DNA from 4 places in the Janthinobacterium foliorum genome. Region 2 is predicted to be linked to each of the others. Evidence: predicted binding sites of a transcription regulator. Region 2 holds the regulator's gene; each other region holds the start of a gene.

Region 1 (4,558 bases), on a different contig from region 2:
CTCGGCCAAATCATTGTGCAGGAACAGGCGGCGCAGGTATTCCGAGTGCATGCGGCAGGGCATGCGCGTGGCATCCGCGTTCCAGGCCATCAGGTCGCTGTCCTGTTCATCTTTTCCCAGCAGATAGTGGTTCAGGCGGCGCGACCAGATCAAATCATTCGAGCGCAGCAGCTGGAAGGCGCCCGCCATCTGCTTCGTGTCGAGATAGCCCTGCTTCCACATGGCCGCTTCCAGGAAGCTGACCTGGCTTTCGTCGATGAACAGCGACAGCTCGCCCGGTTCCTTGAAGTCCACCTGGGACGCCAGCATGGTGAGGCTGGCCAGGCGCGCATCGCCATCGCGCGCCATGCTGGCGGCGGCGATCGCCAGCAGCGTGCCGCCCAGGCAGTAGCCGGCGGCGTGCACCTGCGGCGCGTCCGTGATGGCACTGACGGCGTCGAGCGCCTCCATGACGCCCAGCTGGCGGTAGTCTTCCAGCGACAGCTCGCGGTCTTCCTCGCCCGGGTTTTTCCACGACATCATGAACACCGTATGGCCCTGGCCCACCAGGTAGCGCACCAGGGAATTGTGCGGCGACAGGTCGAGGATATAGAACTTCATGATCCAGGCGGGGACGAACAGCACGGGCGTGGCATGCACGCTGGCTGTCGCCGGCGCGTACTGGATCAATTCGATCAGGTCGTTTCGGTAGACGACCTTGCCCGGCGTCACCGCCACGTGCTCGCCCACCTTATAGGTGTGCCGGTCGGGCGCATAAGTGCCCATGGCGGCGCGCTGCCAGTCGTCGGCCGCGTGGGCCAAGCCGCGCGCCAGATTGGCGCCGCCGCTTTCCACGGTGGCCTGCTGCGCCACGGGATTGGTCAGCAGGAAGTTCGATGGCGCCAGCATGTCGAGCCACTGGCGCACGGTAAACGTGACGACATCCTCATGGTGGGGCGAGACGCCGCGCACGCCCGTGGTGGCCCGGTGCCACCATTGCTGCTGCAGCAAAAAGCCCTGGTAGGCCAGGTTATAGGGCCAGCGCTGCCAGGCCGGATCGTCGAAGCGCCGGTCCTGCGGCAGCGGCGCGATGCACGGCTGCCGCGCGCCGGCGCCCGGCAGCGCCGATGGCACGGCCGATTGCCAGCAATACTGCTGCCAGCGGGCGATCTTTTTCCACGCCTCCTGCAGCAGGGTTTGCTGCTTCGACGGCGCCAGGGCAAGGTGGCTGAGCCAGTCCGCATAGGCATTGCCCAGCGCCGCCGGGGAGATGCCGCCCGTAAACTTGCCCAGCCAGGCGTTCAGCAGCAAATCCAGCGTCGCGCCCTCCGGCGCGCTTTCCGGATAGTCGGGAGGCGGCACGCCTTGCCAGGCGCTGCCCTGGCGCTCATGTTCCGCTGCTGGTGCCGCTGCCAACTCCGCTTGTGCCTGCCGCCTTGTGTTCATCCACGACTCCTGTCATTTTTTGACAGGATAGCAAGAGCTTGTTTAAAAAATTATGATCTACATCAAGTTTGGCCGGATGGGGCGCCGGCCCGCGCCGTGCCGCGCTGGTGAGCATGGTTCAAAACGCCTGGCTGAGCGTATAAATCAGCAGGCCGGCCAGGCCGCCGACGACGGTGCCATTGATGCGGATGAATTGCAGGTCGCGCCCGATGGCCAGCTCGATGCGCTCGCTCATTTCCTCCTTGCTCCACAGGTCCAGGCGGCTGGCGATGAAGGCGCCCACCTCGCCCCGGTAGCGGCGCACCAGCGCGCCGCTGCCGGCGACGATGGCGCCGTTCAGCCACTCGCGCGCCTGCCTGTCCCTGTCCAGCACCGTGCCCGTGTTGCGCGCCAGGCTGGCGATGGCTTGCGCCAGCGCCGGCTGGTCGGCGTGCAGGTCGGCCAGCATGCGCGCGCGGATATTGTTCCACAGCTCGCCCAGCATGGCTTGCACCGTGTCGCTGGCGACCAGCTGCAGCTGGTAGCGGCGCACGGTTTCCTGCCAGTGCGGGTCGGCCTTCAGGTGCAGGGCGCTGTCGGCGATCCAGCCGGCGATGCGCTGGCGCAGCGGGTGGCCGGGATCGAGGCGCACGGCGAGGGCGAATTTTTGCAGCGAGGCGATCATGCGCGGCTCGTATGCCTTCACGGCTTTTCTTACCAGCGCGTTCTCGATCTGGAAGGCGCCCAGCACGAAGTCGCCGATGGCCGCGTGGTGGCGCTCTTCGTCCAGGTAGGCGGCGCCGCGGTCGAGCATGAAGTCCAGCAGTTCCTGCGGCTTGCCATCGGCGATCAGCGCATCGATGCAGTCGGCGGCCACGTCCGACACATTCAATTGTCCCAGGTAGCCGCTGGCCTGCTCGCGCAGCAGCCGTCCCAGCTGCTCATGGTCGGCCATCGCCAGCAATTGTCTGGCGACACCGGCGCTGGCCATGCCCAGCTGCCGCGCGTGGGCCTCGTCCATCAGCCAGGCGCCCAGGCGCGCGGCCGGATCGGCCTGCATGATGCGTTCGGCGATGCCTTGCTCGGTAATGAAATGGTTTTCCACGAAGGCGCCAAGGCTGCGGCCGATGTCCGCCTTGCTGTTCGGGATGATGGCCGTGTGCCACAGGGGAATGCCCAGCGGGTGGCGGAACAGGGCGACGACGGCGAACCAGTCGGCGATCGCCCCCACCATGGCCGCTTCGGCGAACGCTTCCACATAGCCCCAGGCGGGGTGGCCGCCGCGCTGCGAGCGGGCCACGGCAAACACCAGCGCGGCCAGCAGCAGCAAGCCGGCGGCCAGCCACTGCATGCCGCGCAGGCGCGCGCGCTTGAGCTGGTCCGTGCTGTGGTCCAGCTGCTTGATGAGGTCGGGGGAGCGTTGCATGGATGGCGGCCTGCAGGGTTGCGAGACCGCCATCTTACGGCGCCGGCGGCGAAACGTGTCGCCGGCGTGGGGATTTACTGTGGCGGGTGCAGCAGCGAACGGCGGCGCGCGTAGCCGAAGTAGATGATCAGGCCCAGCACCAGCCAGATCGAGAACGCCATCCAGGTGATCCAGCTGAGGAAGGTCATCAGGCCCACGCACAGGATGACGGCCAGCGCCGGCACGTAGGGCACGCCGGGGCAGCGGAAGGCGCGCGGCAGGTCGGGACGGCGCTTGCGCAGCACCACCACGGCGACGGACACCATGGTGAAGGCGGCCAGGGTGCCGATGTTGATCAGCTCGGCGAGGATGTTGAGCGGGATCACGGCGGCGATCAGGCCAAACACGATGCCCACCAGCCAGGTGGCAAAGAACGGCGTGTGGAAGCGCGGGTGCACGGTCGACAGGCGCTTGGGCAGCAGGCCGTCGCGCGACATGGCGAAGATGATGCGCGTCTGGCCGAAGGCCATCACCAGGATCACGGTGGTCATGCCCAGGATGGCGCCCAGGTCGACGAAGCCGGCGATCCAGTTTTCGCCCGCATATTGCAGGGCCAGCGAGACGGGGTGGTCGACGCCGAGGAATTTCTGGTACGGCACGATGCCCGTCATGATGGCCGACACCACCACGTACAGCACGGCGCACACGGCCAGCGAGCCGATGATGCCGATCGGCAAGTCGCGCGACGGCTTCTTGACTTCCTCGGCGGCCGAGGTGACGGCGTCAAAGCCGATGAAGGCGAAGAACACGAGCGCGGCGGCGCTCAGCATGCCGTGGTAGCCGAAGGGCATGTAAGGCTGCCAGTTGGCCGGCTGCACGTGGCGCGCGCCGAAGATGATGAACAGCAGCACCACGCCCACCTTGATGGCCACCATGATGTTGTTCAGGCGCGCCGATTCGCGCACGCCCCAGCCCAGCATGGCGGTCAGGGCCAGCATGATGACGAGGGCGGGCAGGTTGATGATGGTGCTCACGCCGGGCAGGGCGCCGGGCGCGGCGGTGAGCGCGACGGGCAGCACGATGCCAAAGCCCGACAGCAGCGACTGGAAATAGCCGGACCAGCCGACGGAGACGGCGGCGGCGGCCAGGCCGTATTCGAGCAGCAAGTCCCAGCCTATCATCCAGGCGGCCAGCTCGCCCAGGGTGGCATAGCTGTAGGTGTAGATGGAGCCCGCGACGGGCACGGTGGAGGCGAATTCCGCATAGCACAGGGCGGCGAAGCAGCAGGCGACGGCCGCCACGACAAACGACAGCGACAGGGCGGGGCCGGCCGTCAGTGCGCCCGTGCCGGTGAGCACGAAAATGCCCGTGCCGACGATGGCGCCTATGCCCATGAGGACAAGGTCGAAAGGCCCCAGCACCTTGGCCAGTCCTCCCGGCTTCTTGCTGTGGGCGATCATATCATCCAAATTCTTGGTTCTAAATAAGCTCACTGTATCTCCTGGTAATTTTTGTCATGGCGCCATTGCCGCCTCGTGAGTAGCACGACGCAGCCAGATTCTAGCCCAGGCGGTCGCCATTCCAGAAGGAAAACTGAACGGTGCCGTGCGCGCCGGCCTTGCAAGCTTGCCTGGCAGGCAAAAAAACAGCCCCGGGAAGATGCGCCGGGGCTGGAAAGGAGACTGCTGGAATGGTGTAATTCAGTTATCCATTGGCCTATTTCGCAAAATGGGCTTCGATCTCTTCCAG
Region 2 (4,558 bases):
GCAAATACACCATGCCCAGCACGGCGTTCAGGGGCGTGCGGATTTCATGGCTCATGTTGGCGACGAAATCGCTCTTCGCCCGATTCGCCGCCTCGGCGCGGTCGCGCTCCTCTTCCAGTTCGCTGGCGCGCGCCTCGACTTCCTGCTGCAAGCGGTCGCGCTCGCTCATCAGGCCATTGAACGCTTCCGTCAGCTCGCCGATCTCGTCGCGCTGCTGCACCGGCACGGGGGTAAAGCGGCTGCCCGACTTGCGCAGCGACAGCAGGGTGTCGCGCAGGCGCACCAGCGGCGACAGCAGGCGCACGGTGACCCAGCCCAGCACGGCAGCGGCCAGCAGCGAGGCGCAGATGCTCCACAGCACCAGGCGCGACAGCACGCCATTGAAGGGCTCGAACGCGTCCGCCACGGGCAGCGAGGCGGCCAGCAGCCAGTTCACGGAGTTCAAGCGCTTGAAGCTGTTGACGGCCGTGACGCCGCGGCTGTTGGTGCTGACCATGCTGCCCTCGCCGTCTTCCTTCAGCAGCTGGGTGGTGACCAGGTTGGCGTTCGGCGCGCGCGGGTGCAGCAAGCGGCTGGCATCGGGGTGCAGCACATAGCGCGGCACGGCTTCGCGCGTGAGGATGAAGTAATAGCCGCTCTTGCCCACCTTGGCCGTGCGCAAGTGGCCCAGCATATTGTCCTTGTACAGGCGCAGCACGCCGATGACGATGCCGGCCACCTCGCCGTTGTTGTCCAGCACGGGCGCGACCATCTGCACGATGGGCAGATGGCTGGTCTTGCCCAGCATCGGTTCCGTGATCATGGCCTTTTTGGTGCGCATCACCGTCTGGAAGTAGGCGCGGTCGGCCACGTCGACGCCGTTGCGTCCCTGCACCTCGGGCACGTTGGCCACCACCTTGCCTTGCGTGTCGAGCACCAGCACGTCGTCGAACAGGGCCAGCATGGCGCGCTGCGTGTAGTACTCGCGCAATTGGCCGGGGTCGGCCATCAGGGAGGGCGGCTGGTGGCGCGCCGTCTGGGTGATGATGTCGAGCAGCATGGCCAGCTTGTCGTCGAGCTCGTCCGCGGTGCGTTCGATCAGCGCCGTTTGCTGGCTCAGCAAAACCTGGGTGAAGTCGTCGCGCATGTGCTTGACCTGCACCATGGTCACCACGGCGATCATGGCGATCGAGGTCAGGCTGGTGGCCAGCGCGACTTTTGCTTTAATGCCGAGAGGCTTCATGATTTCCTTTTCAGTACCCGGAGGCACAGGCGGCAGATAATGCTGTCAGGAATTTTCCTATCAATACGTCAACTTGGCAAGCACGGGCCGTGGAAATGCGCGCCCGGGCATGAACTTGTATGGATGTTGCCATAAAATTAAATGCGGGAAGTCGTTTATTGAGCGAAATAAAGGGGAAATGCGGGGAAATTGGCACATGTGAGCGCACTATGCAGTAAACTTGTTGTTGCATTTTTCTAAAAGGGTCTGACATGACAGAAGCGCTACTCTCTCCAGCCTTGCCTGCCGTGAACGTGGAAGCGTTGCGTGCGCGCTGCTCGACGTGCAGCATGCATCAATTGTGCCTGCCGATGGGGCTTGACGTGGGCGACATGGACAGGCTGGACCAGATTATCGGCCGCCGCCGCAAGGTAGCGCGCGGCGCCTCGCTGTTCCGCATCGGCGACTCGTTCCAGAACCTGTATGCCATCCGCCTAGGCCACTTCAAGACTTACCAGATCAATCCGGGCGGCGAAGAGCAGGTGACGGGTTTCCAGATGGCGGGCGAATTGCTGGGCATGGACGCCATCAGCGCCGACCGCCACCACTGCAACGCCGTGGCGCTGGAAGACAGCGAAGTATGTGAAATCCCGTTTTCTAGCCTGGAACAATTGCTGGGCAATATGCCCACCCTGCTGCGCCATTTCCACCGCATGATGAGCCAGGAAATCACGCGCGAGCAAAGTGTCATGCTGTTGCTGGGTAATATGCAGGCGACGCAGCGTTTTGCCGCCTTCATCGTCAACCTGGCCTCGCGCTACGAGGCACGCGGCTATTCGGGCAGCAACTTCCAGCTGCGCATGTCGCGCGAGGAAATCGGCAATTACCTGGGCCTGACCATCGAGAGCGTCAGCCGGCTATTGTCGAAGTTCAAGAAGGAAGGCTGGTTGCGCGTGTCGAACCGCGAGATCGAGATCTTGCAGCCAGCCAAGCTGAAGGCGATTACGGCCGGCACGGACACCTGCAAATAGTTTTATAACTCTTCATCCGCATGCAGCGCGATGGCGCGCTGTGCCGGCCAGGTCCAGATGCCGGACAGGCGCCACTCGCGCGTATTGTTTTCCACCAGTACTTGCCAGCGGCTGCGCTCCAGCATGGGCAGGGCCACGGAGAAGTTGCCGGCCGCATCGGGCTGCACCAGCAGCTTGATGTCTTTTTCCGGCTGGGTGGCATGCGCCAGGTGCAGTTGCAGCGGCGCCTGGTAAGCCTTGCCGAAGCTGTGCACGGAACCCGTCAGGCGCGCCGCCGCCACGTCATATGCCAGGCTGGTCGACATGGCCAGGTTGCTGGCGGCCGTATCGCGCCGCAAGTCCTGGTTGATGGCCTTGCCCTGCTTGTAATAGTCGCCCACCACCAGCGCATCGGGCTGCGTAAACGCGATATAGCCCATGGTGCTGCCGACAACGACGGACAGGCCCGGGCCCACCATCAGCAGCCACGGCCAGCGGTGCTTGTACCAGGGATCGGCGGAGGCTTGCAGTTTTGCGGTCTTGGACATTTTAGATCTCCTTGGGGTCAGACCCTGCGGGACTCGGCGTCCCCGTCTGGCCCCAGTATTTGCTTCTGGGTTGAAATAAATAGCTGGTACCCCAACGGCGAAATGCGGGGGCCGGACCCGCAGGGTCCGGCCCCCGCATCACCGTTACCGCGGCACGATGAAGACCGCGTTTTCCCGCACATGCAGCGACGGGTCGTCCAGCGATTGCAGCTCGATGGCGATCTTGTTCGAGCCCTTCTCGCCCACGCCGTGCGGCACGCGCAGGCGGATGGGCCAGCCCAGGGTTTCCGTCGGCTGCAGGGTCACTTCGTCGCGCGTCAGCAAGGTCAGGCCCGGCAAGCCGGAGACGCTGATTTTAAAATGCTGGCTTTGCTCCGAGGTGTTCATGATCTGCAGACGGTAAACGTTCTCGATCATGCCATCTTCCACTTCGCGTCCCATCGAGCCGCGGTCGCGGATCACGTCCATTTTCAATGGCGTGCGCAGGGCCAGCGAGGTACACACGGCGATGATGATCAGGGCCAGGATGGACGTGTAGATCAGCACGCGCGGCCGCATGGCGCGCCGGCGGATCTGCTGCGAATTGAAGTTGTTCTCCATCGCATGGTCGGTACTGTAGCGTACCAGTCCGCGTGGCCGGTCGACCTTGTCCATCACGCTGTTGCAGGCATCCACGCAGGCGGCGCAGCCGATGCATTCATACTGCAGGCCATTGCGGATATCGATGCCGGTCGGACACACCTGCACGCACAAGGTACAGTCGATGCAGTCGCCCAGCTTGTCGTTGTTGCCGGCCTTCTTGCTCAGCGCGCCGCGCGGCTCGCCTCGCTTGGCATCGTAGGTGATGATCAGGGTGTCCTGGTCGAACATGGCGCTCTGGAAACGCGCGTAGGGGCACATGTATTTGCACACCTGCTCGCGCAGCCAGCCCGCGTTGCCATAGGTTGCCAGGCTGTAGAACAGGACCCAGAACCATTCCCAGGGACCGAAGTTCAGGGTGGTCACCGAATGCGCCAGTTCCTTGATCGGCGTGAAGTAGCCGACGAAGGTAAAGCCTGTCCACAGGGCGATGGCGCCCCACACCACGTGCTTTGCCGTCTTCTTGAAGGCCTTGCGCAGGGACGGGCCCTGCTTGTCGAGGGCCATGCGCGCGCTGCGCGTGCCCTCGATCTTGCGTTCGACCCACAGGAAGATTTCCGTGTACACCGTTTGCGGACAGGAAAAACCGCACCACACCCGCCCGGCAATGGCCGTGACGAGGAACAATAAATACGCACAGATGATCAGCAGGGCCGCCAGGTAGATGAAATCCTGGGGCCACAGCACGACGCCGAAAATGTAGAACTTGCGCGTGGTCAGATCGAACAGCAGGGCTTGCCTGCCATTCCATGTCAGCCACGGCAAGCCGTAGAACGCAAGCTGGGTAAGCCAGACGCATACCCATCGCCAGGTAGCGTAGCGTCCTTTGGCCTCGCGAGGGTAGATTTGCTCGCGGGCCGCATACATCTTGATGACTTGAGGTTCCATTGTTTACTTCGCGGGCGCCTGCGGATTCGACAGGCTCCAGACATACGCCGACAGCACGTGGACCTTCGATTCGCCGAGGAAGTCGCTGAAGGCCGGCATGGTGTTGCTGCGTCCCTTGCGGATGGTTTCCATGATGGTATCGGCGCTGCCGCCATACAGCCAGGTCTTGTCCGTCAGGTTCGGCGCACCGAGCATCTGGTTACCCTTGCCATCGGCGCCGTGGCAGGCCATGCAGGCGCCGAACTTGGCCTTGCCCAGCACCGACTTGACGG
Region 3 (4,558 bases), on a different contig from region 2:
CCATGGCGTCGTGAGGCTCGTGTTGCGCGGCAAGTTGGCCAGGCTGCCGTCCGCATTCCAGTAGGGCACGGCACCCCAGGTGGCACCCGTGGGTTTGTTGTCCTGGAAGTCGACGCCGGCCGTCAGCATGCTGCCTGGGCGCAAATCGGCTTCGAGGACGACCATGCCCACCGTCTTGCGTTCGTGGTACATGTCCAGGTAGGAATCGCGTTTTTGCCAGGCCAGGGCGGCGCGTGCGCGCACGCTGCCTGCCGCGTTCAGGGGCGTGGAGATATCCGCTTCAAGGCGCTGGTCATCCCAGCGGCCCATGATGAGGCCGGCGCTGGCCTGGAAGGTCTTCGTCGGCCGCTTGCGTATCATGTTGATGGTGGCCGACGGGTCGCCCTTGCCGCCCATCAGGCCGGTGGCCCCGCGGATGACTTCGATGCGGTCGTACAGGATGGTGTCTTGCAGCGGCGCATTGCCGCCCCGCGCCATGCCATCGATCTGGAGATTGTCGATGCCGAAGCCGCGCGCATAAAAGCGCGTGCGTTCCGTATCGTTCTGGCCTACCTGGATGCCCGTCGTCTGCGCCAGCGCCTGATCCAGGCGCACGGCGCCCAGGTCATCGAGCAGCTGGCGCGTGATGATGCTGACCGACTGCGGCGTTTCGCGCAGCGACAGGTCCATGCGCGTGGCGCTGCGCGCCTCGCCCGCCGTGTAGGAGCCTGTGCCTTCCGTGCTGGCCGTCGACTGGCCCAGCACGGTGACGGCCGGCATGGTCAGGGGCGCGTCGTCCGGCGGGGCATCAGCCGCCCGCGCCGGCAGGGAGAGGCAGGCGCTGGCCACGCCGGCGGCAAGGTTGAACAGGGCAAGGTGTAACAAGCGGGGCAGGGGGCGCAACGCGGGTTGGGGACGTTCTGGAGTCGATTGCATTTTATTCCTGAGATATTTTTAGTCGTGAGTGTTCCTATCTCGTCTGGCGGATGGCGCAGTAGCTGGGGGGATGGCATGACGCTGGCCCGGGGTCTGGCTCGGATAGCAGTTCCATCGTGCAGCGACGATGGAAAGGACGTACATGTGATTCCTGTCACGTCTTGGTGGCACTGTCGTGAATAAGAATCATTATCAATATAAGCGATATTTGCCAATTAAGCAATCGCGCGCACCAATTGAGTGCATGGCGAGGGATGCTGGCCGGTCGCGGCGTTTTTTGCAGGCTTCTGCGATAATGCAGCTGACAAAATATTTTCCTAATTGAAAGAAATTGCATGCGTACATGGATAGCCTGTGCAGGGTGGTGGTGTGTCGTCTCGCTGGGCCAGGCCCAGGAGCACGCGCCGCCACCGGCTGTTCCCGCGCCGCAGCAGAGTGCCAGCGCATCCGCCGCAGCCAGCGCGTCGTCCTCTGCCGCGGCAGCGTCCACCCATGTCGCCACGACCGATGCCGCGCCGCCGACCGCCGCCGCGCCAGCGCCCGCTGCGGAGCCGCTGCCGCCGCAAACGGTGACCATCACGGCCAGTGCCGATGCCAAGCCGCCCCGCGTGCGCTTCACGGCCTATCGTGAAAGTTATCTGACGGCCAAGAAAGTCTGGCAAGTGTCGAGCGGCAACGTCGTCATGGCCTTGCGCCTGATCCCGGCCAAGCTCAGCGCCAGTATCGACGACGTGCGCGTGGCCTTGCAAGGCAATGGCGCACCGATTCCCATCAAGGTATCGGAAGGGGGCGTGTTTGTCGTGCCCCTCAACGACGATATCGCCGCGCAGGATGGCACGTTCCTCGTGAATAAGGGCAAGGGTGAGCTGACGGCGAATATCGTCATCCAGCCCGCCGTGGCGCGCGATGCGTGGAATGTGACGCGCGTGGGCCAGGTCTTGCACGATGCCAGGCGTGCCGTGCGGGCCATCACGCCATGGTACAAGCGGCCGTTCGCCAACGAGGTGCAGTCGCTGGCCTTTTGCGCGGCAGAAACGGGTAGCGCGCTGCGCCTGATGGACGGCGACCAGCTGATCGCCACCTTGCCGATGAACGAGCCGGCCGTCAATGACATCAACCAGCCGGTGTTTTGCAAGATCTTCGACGGTGAAGACAAATACCCGGGCCATTACCGCGTCGTGCTGCCGGAGCAAGCCACGGTCTTGCTGCTGTAGGTCCGTTCAGTTGGGCTGGCGCTGCACCAGTTCCAGCGCCGCCGCCAGCGCCAAGTCCATGGTGGCCTGGTGAAACACCAGCCATTGCGGCAGCAGCGACAGTGCGTGGCGTCCCTGCGCCAGATCGCCTTCATCGACGGCGGCCCAGGCGTGGTGCAAGCCGCTCAGCACGCGCGCATGCTGTTCGCGGTGGTTCGCCAGCGAGGGAAAGCCGATCTCTTCCATCAACTCTTCCTCCTCGCGGAAATCGCGCTCGACCGCCGCGATCAAGTCGCGGAAGCCCACGCTGAAATGCTGGTCGCTCAATTGCGACAGCCGCGCCAGCTCCAGAAACAGCGCCTCATGCGCCTCGTCGATGGCGGGCACTCCCAGCGCCATCTCCTCTTTCCAATGCGAATCATGCATGCCGAACTCCCGGTTAAGCCCGTCCCGATGCGAAGCGGGCTGTTCCAGTGTGGGCGCAGCGCAAAGGTAAATCCATGATCTGGATCAAGAGTGTGATGAAGAGAGGCGGGCGCGGCAGGCACTGGCGGCCAGATGACTTAACAATAAAAGTACAAATTCCCTCCCCACGCAGAAGTGGGTTTGCACGATGCGCCCCGTGACCGAGCGCCGCTGAAAAAAGCCGCTGGCAAGGCGTCTTTGACGCAGACAGTACGGCTAGTACGGCAAGTCAACGCCACGCAGCCAGCGGCGTTTCTCGGCCGCGCGCATTATTAATGTTTGGGCCAGCGTGCCCAGAGAGCCTGCGCATCGACATTCGGTACCTGCAGCGTTTGCCCGGCCGACGTCTGCATGGCGTCGCGCATCACCAGCGGAACCAGCAGCAGGGCCGAGAGGGCAAGGCAGGTCAGCACTTTGAGCGTCAACATGGTCGTCTCCTGATGAGCCGGTGGCGGCGCGGGGATGCGGCGCCTGCCGGTCACTTCAATCACGTACTCATATATTTATTACCATGCTTGCAGTTTAGTTCATTTGTTTGAAACTTCAACTAGTTGCTGTGGTGCACTGCACCAGTGAACCTGTCGAAATGGCGCGCGGCGCGCCTTATTTGGCTTTCCTGCGCTTGCGCGGCTGGCCCGCCGCCGGCAGGAAAGAGTCGAGCCACACTTGCGTCAGCTGCCGCGTGTTCTTGGCCGCTTCGCGCTTGACGGCTGCCGTGGCGTGGCCGCGCGCCGTGTTGGCGATGCGGTTGGCGGCGCTCAGGTACATGCTCATCCAGGGGTTTTTCATGGGAAGCCTCGCAGTGTGGGAGTGGGGCGGCGCGCTTGCCGCCATGTCCCCACTCTAGCCGTCTGGCTGCTCCTCACCGTTCGCCGCCGCACACAGGGCGGCGGCCAGCAAGATGCTTTGATGTGGCTCAATACACGTCGCGGCGATAGCGTCCCGCTGCCAGCAGGGCGTCGACGCCATCCTGGCCCAGCAATTCTTGCAGCACAGCATCAACGCCGGCCGCCATGCCATGCAGGCTGCCGCACACGTAGACGATGGCACCCTGTTCCAGCCAGGCGCGCAGTTCGCCGGCGCTGGCGCGCAAGCGGTCCTGCACGTACTCCCGCTGGCCTGCCGCCACGCCATCGCGCGAAAAGACGCGGTCCAGGCGCGCCAGGTGCGCGCTGTCCAGCCAGCCTTGCAACTCCGCGCCGCAGACGCTGTCAAACGCTTGCTGGCGCTCGCCGAACAGCAGCCAGTTACGGGCCAGTCCCGCCCGCTGGCGGGCGCGCAGGTGCGAGCGCAGGCCAGCCAGGCCGGAACCGTTGCCGATATAAATACAGGGCACGTCCACCAGTGCGGGCGCGAAGACGGGATTGGCTTGCAGGCGCAAGCGGATAGGGCCGCCCAGCGGGGCGAAACGCGTCAGCCAGCCGGAAGCGAGGCCGTGACCCTGGTTTTCCACGCCCGCATGGCGTTCCTGGCGCACCAGCAATTGCAGCTCGCCATCGGACGGCAGCGAGGCGATCGAGTAGCTGCGCGGCGCGTGATGGGCGCTGCCGGCATTGCCGGCGTTATCGGCGTTATCGGTGTTACTTGCGTTACTTGCGTTTGCTGCGTTACCTGCGTGAGCTGCATCGCCATCGCTGCCATCCGCATTGCAGGGGATGATCTCCGCCAGCGCGCCCGCTTCCCAGGTTGCACCGGCCGGTCCGGCCAGGGTGATTTCGTGCAGTTCGCCGCCCAGGCTGCCCGGATTGAGCAGCACGCGGCGCGTCAGATGCCAGGTGCCGTACGATGCCTCTTCCTGCACGCCGATGGCGTCGATGGCGCTGCCGCTGCAGCGGGCCAGCGCTTGCGACCAGTCGGCCAGGGCGGCGGGGTCATGCTTGTCGACTTCGATCAGCGGGAACAGGGACGTGGCGCCCAGTGCGCGCAGCTGGCGCTCGAGTGCATGGCCAAAGCCGCAGAACGCGCTGTAGTGACGGTCGCCCAGG
Region 4 (4,558 bases), on a different contig from region 2:
ATATCGTCGCCACCACGTATGGCATCAGCAATCTGTCGTTCGGCCCTGAATACCTGATCCCGATGCCGTTCGATCCGCGCCTGCTGATCAAGATCGCGCCCGCCGTGGCCAAGGCGGCCGAGGATTCCGGCGTCGCCACGCGTCCGATCAAGGACCTGCAGGCGTACGCGGACAGCCTGCAGCAATTCGTCTACCGCAGCGGCACCTTCATGAAGCCGCTGTTCCTGATGGCCAAGTCCACGCCGGCCGACCTGAAACGCATCGTCTACGCCGAAGGCGAAGAAGAGCGCGTGCTGCGCGCCGTGCAAGTGGTGGTCGATGAAAAACTGGCGCGCCCCATCCTGGTGGGCCGTCCGCCCGTGCTGGAAGCGCGCATCCAGAAGTTCGGCCTGCGCCTGAAGCAGGGCGTCGACTTCGACGTCATCAACCCGGACTTCGACGAGCGCTACCGCGATTACTGGAACACGTACTACGACATGACCAGCCGCAAGGGCGTCACCGAGGAATACGCGAAGCTGGAAATGCGCCGCCGCCACACCCTGATCGGTTCGATGATGATCCACAAGGGCGACGCCGACGGCATGATCTGCGGCACCTTCGGCACCACCCAGCTGCACCTGAAATACATCGACCAGGTGCTGGGCAAGCGCGCCGGCAGCAATGTGTATGCCGCCATGAACGTGCTGATCATGCCGGAGCGCCAGCTGGTGATGGTCGACACGCACGTCAACGAGAACCCGGACGCCGACCAGTTGGCCGAGATCACCATCATGGCCGCGGAAGAGATGACCCGTTTCGGCCTGTCGCCGCGCGCGGCCCTGCTGTCGCACTCGAACTTCGGTTCCAGCGACAGCGCCTCGGCGCAAAAGATGCGCGCCGCGCTGGCCATCATCAAGGAACGCGCGCCGGACCTGGAAATCGACGGCGAGATGCACGGCGATACGGCCCTGGACAGCAAGCTGCGCCACAAGCTGATGCCGAACTCGGACCTCAAGCACGACGCCAACCTGCTGGTCATGCCGAACATCGAGTCGGCCAACATCGCCTACAACCTGGTGAAAACGGCGGCCGGCAACGGCATCGCCGTCGGCCCGATCCTGCTGGGCTGCGCCAAGCCCGTGCATATTTTGACCCCATCGGCCACCGTGCGCCGCATCGTCAACATGACGGCCCTGTGCGTCGTCGACGCCGTGGCGCAGCGCAAAGCCTAAGGGGTTAGCTGTTGCCTGAAAGCCGCGCCATCCGCAGGGAGGCGCGGCTTTTTTACGTGGGCGGCACGGGCAGGGCCGCGGCGGGCGGATGGCGGCGCAGGTAGTAATGGCGGTACAGCATGATCTCGCCCCATACCAGCAGCAGCGCCGCCAGCGCGAACAGGCCCAGCGTGATCTTGAGCGAGTTGAAATAGGCGCCGGCCTGTCGTTTGATGGCGTCGATGAACATCATCGGCACTGACTTGTCGAGTTTGCTGAAGTCGGCATGGCGCGCCACATCGGTGGTCAGGCGCACGGCCAGATCGGTGCCCAGCGCGGCCAGTTCGCCGGTCGCCTGGCCGCGGAAGTTGGCGCCCTTGAGCGCGTCGCCGAGCACGCCAACCCTGGCGATCAGCTGTTCCTGCAGCACCTGCGTCAGCAGCACGCTGCCGCGGCGCAGAATGAATTCATTGATCCAGCGCGCCTTGCTGCGTTCCCAGTAACTGCTTGACGTGGGGCGGTAATACATGCCTTGCACGAAGGGCTCGAGCAGGCTGCGCACGCTGATGGGCTGGCCCGGCGCGATCAGCCTGACCTGCTGTTCCAGGTAGATGCGCAGCGCCGGCATCCGGGCTTCGACCACGGGCTGCAAGTCGCGCTCGAGGGCCAGGTTGACCACGCGGTGCACGCTGTGCACGGCGCCCAACCCGGCACCGAGGAGCGGTAGCGCGAGCAGGATCAGCACGTAGCTGAGCTTGGCCGCCACATGCCAGGCGGTGGGGCGGCGCACCAGCAGGCATTTGCTGGCCAGCTGGTAGCAGATGGCGACGGCCAGCACGCAGCCGGCCGCGCTGCACAGCAGTATCCACGGCAGGGCAGTCCACAGCAGTTCGCCGCCGAACGGCACCAGGCCACTGCCCCAATTGGCGAGTTGTTGATTCATGTACATTGCCTTGCTATGGATAAATAGGCAAGTATACCCATTGTGCAACGACGTGGAGCGCGCCTGGCGTCAGTGCGCCATCAGCACGGGCAAGGTCATCTGGCGCAGAATCGTTTCCGTCACGCCGCCCAGCAGGATTTCGCGGAAGCGCGCGTGGCCGTAGCCGCCCATCACCAGCAGGCCGGCATGCACTTCGGCCGCCATCGCCAGCAGGGCCGCGCCGATGTCGCCCGTGGTGACGGACGGGCGCACTTCCACCTGCACGCCGTGGCGGCTCAGGTAGGCGGCGATGTCGGCGCCCGGATGGCGGGCCGGCTGCGCGTGGCCGGCGGGCGGATGCAGCAGGGCCAGCACCACCAGGCGCGCCGCGCGCAGCAGGGGCAGGGCGTGGCCGATGGCGCGCGTCGCTTCCATGCTGCCATCCCAGGCCACGACGACGGTATTGTCCACCTGCGCACAGTGCCCGCTGCGCGGCACGATCAGCACGGGACGGGCCGCGTTCAGCATCACGTAGGGCACCAGGTCGCTCATGGCGCCGGGCAGCGCTTCGCTGGCATCGTGCTGGCTGAGCACAGTCAGGTGGCTGTAGCGGGCACTGACTGCCATGCCGCCATCTTCGTCGTCCTCGATCAGGCGCCGCTCCAGCGAGACGGCGCCGGCCTGGCGCGCCAGCTTTTCAAACTGGTCCAGCGCCTGTTCCGCGTGGCCGTGCAGGGCGGAGATCTGCGCCGCCACGGCGGCGCCGCGCATGCCGCGGTTGTTCTCCAGGTAAAAGCGCGATACGCCCGTCATCGCCGCGCCGATCAGATGCGCCTGGTGCGTGTGCGCCAGCCGCGCCGCGAGGGCGATGCGCTGCGGCGCATGGCGCGACAGGTCGGCATGCACCAGGATGGATTTGTAAGCCATGTGTTCACCCGTGAATAAAGATGGCAACAAGGCTAAAACGGCAACACGGGCAAGTCCAGCATTGCGGCGGCGGCGGGCGGTTTTGTTTTGCGGAACTTGATGTGGGTCAAAAAAAGACAGCCCGTGACCGTCCACAAGCCAGTTTGCGAGAAATCATGGCTTATTTGATGTGCATCAAAATCTTGCACGGCAGGCCAGCGATAATGGCATTGAACTCCTGGCCCTTCCAGTGGTCTGCATCGGCGCCAGCACCATCGTGTTTGGTACTTCTTTGTGTGACGCAACAACACCGGGCGTGGCGGGAGTTCACTACCTAGGCCAGTTCCTGGCGCTCTTCTTCCGCCCAGCGCAGCCGGATGGCCTCGATGGCGGGCAGTTCCCGAACGAATGCATCCACCAGCCGCGCATCGAAGTGGCGGCCTTTCTGTTCCTGCAAATAGCCGACGGCGTCCGCCACCGGCCAGGCGCGCTTGTACGGACGCACCGAGGTCAGCGCATCGAAGACGTCGGCCACGGCCACGATGCGCCCCGCCAGCGGGATGTCGCCGCCGGCCAGGCCGTTCGGGTAGCCGCTGCCATCCCATTTTTCGTGGTGCGACAGGGCGATCTCGCGCGCCAGCGCCAGCATCCCGCCTGCCGCGTGTTCGCCGATGATGTCGCCGCCGATGCGGGCGTGCGTCTGCATGACCGTCCATTCGTCGGCATCGAGCTTGCCCGGCTTTTGCAGGATGCGGTCGGGGATGCCGATCTTGCCCACGTCGTGCATGGGCGCCGCGTGCAGCAGGTCGTCCGCCTGCGCCTCGTCCATGCCGGCGGCCACCCCCAGCAGACGCGCGTAATGGCTCATGCGGATCACGTGCAGGCCCGTTTCGTTGTCCTTGTATTCGGCGGCCAGGCCCAGGCGCTGGACGATCTGCAGCCGCGTTTCCTTCAATTCCTCGATGCGCACCAGCGACAGGTGCGTGCGCACGCGGGCGCGCACGATGGACGGGCTGAGCGGCTTGGTGATGTAGTCGACGGCGCCCGCCTCGAAGCCGCTCAGCTCGTCGCGCATGTCGCTCAGCGCCGTGACGAAGATGACGGGGATGGCGGCCGTCAGCGGCTCGGCTTTCAGGCGGCGGCAGGCGTCGTGGCCGCTCATGCCGGGCATCATCACGTCGAGCAGGATCAGGGCCGGGCGTTCCTGTTGCGCCAGTGCCAGGGCCCGCGCGCCATCCTTGGCGAACAGCAGCGCGTAATCGTCCTGCAGAATCTGGCGCAGCAGTTGCAGATTGGCCGCCTCGTCATCGACGACCAGCAGCAGGGGCTTGATGGGGCTCGGCACACTCATGGATGCTCCTGTTCCAGCGATTGCAGCAAGTCGTGCAGCAGCGACTGTGCCAGGGAAAAATCGAAGTCGTCGATGGCGCGTTGCAGCGGCGCCAGGCTGGCCGCCTGTCCGCCCAGGGCGCTGTGCAGCTGTGCCTGCGCCGCGTCGTGCAATTCACCGCGCCGCAGGGCTTGCAGCAGGGCGCTGGCG

Evidence for each region. The regulator FNR, encoded in region 2, switches genes on or off when oxygen is low (the NO sensors DNR and NnrR bind a similar motif). The targets are predictions, from matches to a motif close to TTGATNNNNATCAA.
Region 1: ACZ92H_RS16285 (PHA/PHB synthase family protein) is a predicted target of FNR. The motif match lies at 1,478-1,491, and genes of this name have one in related genera.
Region 3: ACZ92H_RS27765 (bacteriohemerythrin) is a predicted target of FNR. The motif match lies at 2,609-2,622, and genes of this name have one in related genera.
Region 4: ACZ92H_RS08900 (universal stress protein) is a predicted target of FNR. The motif match lies at 3,204-3,217, and genes of this name have one in related genera.

The regions. Positions count from the first base shown of each region.
Region 1 covers NZ_CDXDQE010000007.1:157,264-161,821, forward strand. Annotated here, with positions in the region: gene ACZ92H_RS16285 (PHA/PHB synthase family protein) at 1-1,425, opposite strand, end outside; gene ACZ92H_RS16290 (DUF445 domain-containing protein) at 1,544-2,830, opposite strand; gene ACZ92H_RS16295 (branched-chain amino acid transporter BcaP) at 2,905-4,302, opposite strand; gene ACZ92H_RS16300 (MFS transporter) at 4,526-4,558, opposite strand, start outside.
Region 2 covers NZ_CDXDQE010000004.1:63,479-68,036, reverse strand. Annotated here, with positions in the region: gene ACZ92H_RS10575 (response regulator) at 1-1,222, opposite strand, end outside; gene fnr (fumarate/nitrate reduction transcriptional regulator Fnr) at 1,474-2,232, shown strand; gene ACZ92H_RS10565 (FixH family protein) at 2,235-2,759, opposite strand; gene ccoG (cytochrome c oxidase accessory protein CcoG) at 2,904-4,286, opposite strand; gene ccoP (cytochrome-c oxidase, cbb3-type subunit III) at 4,290-4,558, opposite strand, start outside.
Region 3 covers NZ_CDXDQE010000019.1:53,291-57,848, forward strand. Annotated here, with positions in the region: gene ACZ92H_RS27755 (TonB-dependent siderophore receptor) at 1-915, opposite strand, end outside; gene ACZ92H_RS27760 (hypothetical protein) at 1,251-2,129, shown strand; gene ACZ92H_RS27765 (bacteriohemerythrin) at 2,136-2,534, opposite strand; gene ACZ92H_RS27770 (hypothetical protein) at 2,846-3,001, opposite strand; gene ACZ92H_RS27775 (hypothetical protein) at 3,177-3,362, opposite strand; gene ACZ92H_RS27780 (PepSY domain-containing protein) at 3,490-4,558, opposite strand, start outside.
Region 4 covers NZ_CDXDQE010000003.1:313,956-318,513, forward strand. Annotated here, with positions in the region: gene ACZ92H_RS08890 (NADP-dependent malic enzyme) at 1-1,211, shown strand, start outside; gene ACZ92H_RS08895 (hypothetical protein) at 1,264-2,133, opposite strand; gene ACZ92H_RS08900 (universal stress protein) at 2,203-3,039, opposite strand; gene ACZ92H_RS08905 (HD-GYP domain-containing protein) at 3,353-4,369, opposite strand; gene ACZ92H_RS08910 (MHYT domain-containing protein) at 4,366-4,558, opposite strand, start outside.